2 regions of the Mesorhizobium sp. B2-5-13 genome follow, and region 1 is predicted to be linked to the other one. Evidence: riboswitches for the same ligand, from Rfam matches in the RefSeq annotation. Region 1 holds a riboswitch; the other holds the start of a gene.
The links. Region 1 has a riboswitch for S-adenosylmethionine ahead of FJ434_RS28050 (O-succinylhomoserine sulfhydrylase). Riboswitches for the same ligand answer to the same signal wherever they lie in the genome.

Region 1 (3,404 bases):
TGATCGCGCGCGACGTGATGCTCCCGTCCATCTGGGCGCGCGGCTGGCTCGGCGGCGCCGTCGACTGGCGCGGCAATGCCATGACCATCCGCACCAAGGCGGCCGAATTGGAGGAGACGCCGTCGCGCGCCTGATCGCCGCGGACGACGCTCCTAAGCAGCTTATCTAGCGGCCTGCAAAGCCTGCGCGATGTCTTCCAGCAGGTCGTCGGCGTCCTCCAGGCCGACAGACAGCCTGAGCGTGCCAGGCCCGATGCCGAGTTCGGCGCGGGCCTCGTCGCTCAAATTCTTGTGCGTCGTCGTCGCGGGATGGGTGATCAGGCTCTTGGCATCGCCGAGATTGTTCGAGATCAGCACGATGTCGAGGGCGTTCTGCAGGGCGAAGGCCGCCGGCTTGCCACCCTTGACGTCGAGGCAAATCAGCGTCGAGCCGCCCGACATCTGCTTCTTGACGATATCAGCCTGCGGGTGGTCGGCGCGGCCGGGATAGATGACGCGAGCGATCTGCGGCTGCTCGGCCAGGAAGTCGGCGATCCTGCCGGCGCTTTCCGTCTGCTGGCGCACGCGCAGCGGCAGCGTCTCGAGGCCCTTCAGCAAGGTCCAGGCATTAAACGGCGACAGGCTGGGGCCGGTGTGGCGGAAATAGTCGTGCAGGTTTTCGTCGATCCACTTCTTGTCCGATAGTATGACACCGCCCAGACAGCGGCCCTGGCCGTCAATGTGCTTGGTGGCCGAGTAGACGACGATGTGCGCGCCAAGCTGCAACGGCTTCTGCTGCAGCGGCGTAGCGAAGACGTTGTCGACGACAAGCCGCGCGCCGATCGAGTTGGCAAGCGAGGCAACGGCCGCGATGTCGACGACTTCCAGCGTCGGATTGGTCGGGCTTTCCTGGAAGAACAGCTTGGTGTTCGGCCTGACCGCCTTTTCCCAATTGGCAATGTCGGTGCCGTCGACCAAAGTCGCCTCGATGCCATAGCGCGGCGCCAGCGTCTCGACCACCCAGCGGCAGGAGCCGAACAGCGCGCGCGCCGCCACTATATGGTCGCCAGCCTTGACGCTGCACAGCAGCGCCGCCGTCACCGCCGCCATGCCCGATGCCGTGGCGCGCGCGTCCTCGGCGCCTTCCAGCGCGCACATGCGCTTTTCGAACATGTCGACGGTCGGGTTGGCGTAACGCGAATAGATGAAGCCAGGCTCTTCGCCCTTGAAGCGGGCTTCCGCCGCCTGGGCGCTCTTGTAGACATAGCCCTGGGTCAGATACATCGCCTCGGAGGTTTCGCCGAAGCCGGAACGCAGGGTTCCGCCATGCACGAGTGCCGTCTGAGGTTTCCAGTTGCGCTTCTTGGTGCTCATCGCTTTGTTCCAGACACAAAAAAACCGGCCGCGAAAGTCGCAACCGGTCCATACGGCCTTGCGGCCCGACGGTCCTTTAGCGACTTGTTTAACGTGGCTGCAAGCCGACCGGCCAAATCACCACGGGATAACGACCCTTTAGACCCGCGCCACGCTTGCGTCAATTGCCGGCTTCATTAAGAGGTTTGTACCAAGGCAGGTTCCGCAAAGTGCCCAGCGGTTTGCGGCAAGAACCTGCAACAAAGGAGACCAGTCTTGGGGCGGAGCCAGACTTTGCGGCAGACAGGCATTCTTCCCGATCAGGACATTTCGGCGCTGTTCCAGTCCGGCGCGCTGAAGTCGCCGCGTGCGCTTGATGCCGACCAGATCCAGCCGGCTAGTCTTGATCTCAGATTGGGCGAAAAGGCCTGGCGGGTGCGGGCCTCGTTCCTGCCCGGTCCCAACCACAAGGTCTCGGAAAAGCTCGATCGGCTGCAGCTGCACGAGATTAATCTGGCCGAAGGCGCGGTTCTCGAAACCGGCTGCGTCTATATCGTGCCGCTGCTCGAAAGCCTGGCCCTGCCGGCCGACATTTCGGCCTCGGCCAATCCAAAGAGCTCGACCGGTCGCCTCGACATCTTCACCCGCGTCATGACCGACCGTGGCCACGAGTTCGACAAGATCGCCGCCGGCTACAACGGTCCGCTCTATCTCGAAGTCAGCCCGCGCACCTTCCCGATCGTTGCGCGCACCGGTTCGCGCCTGTCTCAAATCCGCTTTCGCACCGGCAACGCGCTGCTTTCAGAAGCCGAACTGCATGAATTGCACAGCGCCGAGATGCTGGTCGCCACCGAGCCGCCAAACATTTCCGGAGGCGGCATCGCGCTGTCGATTGATCTCAACGGCGACAAGGATGGGCTGGTCGGCTATCGCGGCAAGCACCACACCGGCCTCATCGATGTCGACAAGCGTGCCGCCCAGGATGTCCTCGACTTCTGGGAGCCGATCCACAAGAGCGGCGCCGGCGAACTGGTGCTCGATCCCGACGAGTTCTACATCCTCGTCAGCCAGGAGGCGGTGCATGTGCCGCCGCTCTACGCCGCCGAGATGACGCCCTTCGATCCGCTGGTCGGCGAGTTCCGTGTCCACTATGCCGGATTTTTCGATCCGGGGTTCGGCCATTCGGCGGCCGGCGGCACCGGCAGCCGCGCGGTGCTCGAAGTGCGTAGCCACGAAGTGCCGTTCATCCTCGATCATGGCCAGATTGTCGGCCGGCTGGTCTACGAACACATGCTAAAGCGCCCGCAGGCGCTTTACGGGACCGATCTCGGCTCGAACTATCAGGCACAAGGCCTGAAGCTGTCCAAACATTTCCGCCCGCGCTGAACTCCCATTATCACCGGCCGATGCTTGCCCACGGGCAAGATTTTTGAGGTCGAAATGGCCTCGCCCGCCCTTCGGGCCCCACCAGGGGAGAAGGCAGAGTTGGCGCCAGTTACAGCGCCTTCACCGCCACCTTCACCGGCTTTTCGATTTCCAGCGGGTTGCGCAGCGGCAGGCCGAAATCCCCGGCCTCGATCTCGAACACGTCGCCGGCTTCGGTCGTGACGCCGTCGGCGAAGGACAGCGTGGCCGTTCCGAACATATGCACATGCACATCGCCCGGCTGGCGGAACGCCGAATATTTGAAATGGTGGTGCTCGAGATTGGCGATGGTGTGCGACATGTTCGCTTCGCCCGACAGGAACGGCTTCTCCCACATTGTCCTGCCGTCGCGCACGATGCGTGACGTGCCGCGGATGTCCGAAGGCAGGTCGCCGATCAGAATTTCGGGCCCGAACGAGGCATTGCGCAGCTTGGAGTGGGCGAGGAACAGATAGTTCACGCGTTCGGTCACATGGTCCGAGAATTCGTTCGACAGCGTGAAGCCGACACGGAATGGCGCGCCGTCATCGCCGATGACATAGATCCCGGCGATCTCTGGTTCTTCGCCGGCATCCTTGGCAAAGGCCGGTGACATGAGCGCGGCACCAGGCGCGACCGCCATGGTACCGTTGCCCTTGTAGAACCATT
Region 2 (3,404 bases), on a different contig from region 1:
ACCAGCGATTGTCGAACAGGTCGGCGAACCCGGCATCCGGGCCGGATTTTTCGGTGCCCGCCAGCGGGTGGCCGGGAATGAAATGGACGCCATCAGGCACATGCGGTTGCATCTGCGCGATGACCGACGCCTTGGTCGAGCCGACATCGGTGAGGACCGCCCCCTTTTTCAGCGCCGGCGCGATTTCCTGCGCCACCGCGCCGGACGAACCGACCGGCACCGATACGATGATCAGATCGGCATCGTGGACCGCTTCCCTGGCAGCCGTGGTGTAGGAATCGCCGAGGCCCAGTTCTTCGGCTCGCTTGAGCGTTGCCCCGCTGCGGGTCGAGATGGCGACTTGGCGAGCCAAACCCTCACGGCGAATGACGCGGGCGAGCGACGAACCGATCAGGCCAATGCCGACCAGTGCGATTTTTTCAAACATCGGAGATGCCATGGTTTCTAGCTTTTCAGGAATGTCGTGAGCGCGGCGACAACGCCGCGATTGGCCTCTTCAGTGCCGACCGTCATGCGTAGCGCGTTGGGAAAGCCGTAGCCTGAAACGCGCCGCAATATATAGCCGCGCGCGCTCAGATACTCATCAGCAGCCGCCGCCGAATGCTTCTGGTCGTCGGGAAAATGAATGAGCAGGAAATTGCCGACGCTCGGCGTCACCCGCAGTCCGAGCCCGGTCATCTCTTCGCTCAGCCAGGCGAGCCAGGTCTCGTTATGCGCCACGCTGCGCTCGACATGGGCGCGGTCGCGGATCGCGGCGATGCCGGCTTCGATCGCCGTCGCATTGACGTTGAAGGGCCCGCGCACGCGGTTGATGGCGTCGACAATGTGCATTGGACCATACATCCAGCCGATGCGCGCGCCGCCGAGGCCGATCTTGGAGAAGGTGCGCGTCATCACCACGTTCTCAGCGCTGCCGACAAGTTCTATGCCGGCTTCATAGTCGTTGCGGCGGACATATTCGGCATAGGCCGCGTCGAGCACCAGAAGCACGTTTTTCGGCAGTCCGGCATGCAGCTGGCGCACCTCCTGGAACGGCACATAGGTGCCGGTCGGGTTGTTGGGATTGGCCAGAAACACGATTTTCGTGCGCGGTGTGACAGCCGCCAGCATCCCATCGATGTCGGCGCGCTCGTCGGTCTCCTTGACCACCACCGGGGTGGCGCCCGCCGACTGGATATAGATCTTGTAGACCATGAAGGCGTGTTCGGTGAACATGGCCTCGTCGCCGGGCGCGAGATAGGTCTGCGCCAGCAGGCCGAGGATCTCGTCGGAACCATTCGAGCAGATGATGTTCTGCGCGTTGAGGCCATGCACCTCGGCGATCGCCTCGCGCAACCGCCTGGCGGTGCCATCGGGATAGATGTCGAGTTTGCCGGCGACCTCACGCGCGGCCTCGATCGCCTTCGGCGAGGGCCCAAGCGGATTCTCGTTCGACGACAGCTTGTGGACCTTGGCGACACCGGCCGGCGCCGTGCTCTTGCCGGGCACGTAGGCGTCTATGTCCATGATGCCCGCGCGCGGGGTCGGACGTGCCTGATCAGATGTCTGGTTCATTTTTGCAAAATCCGTCGAAAACGCCTCCATCCGGAAGCCGCTGCGGAAATACAAGCCATGGCAGGCAATGTCGAGGGGCGGCAGTGGTGCCGGCCGCCGGCATTGACGGCGAGGCGGGCGGGTTCTAGAAGGACAGGGACAGTTCCGTGGTGATTTGGCCGGTCGGCTTGCAGCCACGTTAAACAATTCGCTAAAGGGCCGTTTGCGTGACGTAACCGGCTTTGCGAAGGCAATGCCGGTTTTTTATTGTCCGCGACCGGCCGGACGAACGCATCCGCGGCGCGGAGATCGGCAGCGATTTCCGCAAAAGCACGGTGCAGCAAGAGAGACGTGATGGCTGTTCTGCGTGCAGGAAAGACCAACAACGAGGCCGACCAACCGTCGAGCCCGGTGTTGCGTTTCGGGCCCGACAAGCCGCTCAAGCTCGACGCCGGCACGCTGCTGTCGCCATTCCAGATCGCCTACCAGACCTATGGCACGCTGAACGACGCCCGTTCCAATGCCATCCTCGTCTGCCATGCGCTGACCGGCGACCAGCATGTCGCCAGCACCAATCCGGTGACCGGCAAGCCAGGCTGGTGGGAAGTGCTGATAGGCCCCGGCAAGATCATCGACACCAGCCGCTTCTTCGTCATCTGCTCCAACGTCATCGGCGGCTGTCTTGGTTCCACCGGGCCGGCCTCGACCAACCCCGCCACGGGAAAGCCATATGGGCTCGACCTTCCGGTCATCACCATCCGTGACATGGTGCGTGCGCAGCAGATGCTGGTCGACCATTTCGGCATCGAGAAGCTGTTCTGCGTGCTGGGCGGTTCGATGGGCGGCATGCAGGTGCTGCAATGGGCGTCGAGCTATCCCGAACGGGTTTTTTCGGCACTGCCGATCGCCACCGGCGCGCGCCATTCTTCACAGAACATCGCTTTCCACGAGGTCGGGCGGCAGGCCGTGATGGCCGATCCGGACTGGCATGGCGGCAAATATTTCGAGCACGGCAAGCGCCCGGAAAAGGGGCTGGCGGTGGCGCGCATGGCCGCCCACATAACCTATCTGTCGGAAGCCGCCCTGCACCGCAAATTCGGCCGTAACCTGCAGGACCGCGAAGCGCTGACCTTCGGCTTCGATGCCGATTTCCAGATCGAGAGCTATCTGCGCCACCAGGGCATGACCTTCGTCGACCGTTTCGACGCCAACTCCTACCTCTACATGACACGGTCGATGGATTATTTCGACCTCGCCGCCGACCATGGCGGCCGGCTGGCGGACGCCTTTGCCGGCACCAAAACCCGCTTCTGCCTGGTGTCCTTCACGTCGGATTGGCTGTTTCCGACCGAAGAGAGCCGCTCCATCGTTCATGCGCTCAACGCCGCCGGCGCCTCGGTATCCTTCGTCGAGATCGAGACCGATCGCGGCCACGACGCCTTCCTGCTCGACGAACCGGAACTGTTTGCCGCCATCAACGGCTTCATCGGCTCGGCCGCGCGCGCCAGGGGGCTCAGCGCATGACCCCGAAAAGTTGCAGACTTTTCGGATCAAGGTCATGCGCCAAACAGAAAGGTGAAGCCATGACCCCGAAGAGTTGCGGACTTTCCGGACCATGGTCGTGCGCCGCTCAGGAGGCGAAACCATGAGCGTCAACGGCAGCCAGCGTGTCGACCTCGAGGTCGTCGCCAACCTCATCCCGCCGCAATCGCGCGTGCTCGACGTCGGCTCCGGCGATGGCTCGCTGCTCGAATTGCTGCAGGAAAGCAAGCAGGTCGACGGCCGCGGGCTCGAGTTGTCGCAGCGCGGCGTCAACGAATGCGTGGCGCGCGGCCTCTCGGTCATCCAGGGCGATGCTGACAAGGATCTCG

Region 2: linked by a shared signal. The riboswitch ahead of FJ434_RS14665 (homoserine O-acetyltransferase) and the one ahead of FJ434_RS28050 (O-succinylhomoserine sulfhydrylase) in region 1 are both predicted to bind S-adenosylmethionine.

What each region holds. Positions count from the first base shown of each region.
Region 1 covers NZ_VFUI01000033.1:1,763-5,166, forward strand. Annotated here, with positions in the region: gene FJ434_RS28045 (ceramide glucosyltransferase) at 1-134, shown strand, start outside; gene FJ434_RS28050 (O-succinylhomoserine sulfhydrylase) at 162-1,352, opposite strand; SAM riboswitch at 1,409-1,486, opposite strand; gene FJ434_RS28055 (2'-deoxycytidine 5'-triphosphate deaminase) at 1,626-2,717, shown strand; gene araD1 (AraD1 family protein) at 2,827-3,404, opposite strand, start outside.
Region 2 covers NZ_VFUI01000007.1:190,317-193,720, reverse strand. Annotated here, with positions in the region: gene FJ434_RS14675 (prephenate/arogenate dehydrogenase family protein) at 1-439, opposite strand, end outside; gene hisC (histidinol-phosphate transaminase) at 445-1,554, opposite strand; SAM riboswitch at 1,691-1,768, shown strand; gene FJ434_RS14665 (homoserine O-acetyltransferase) at 1,888-3,057, shown strand; gene metW (methionine biosynthesis protein MetW) at 3,179-3,404, shown strand, end outside.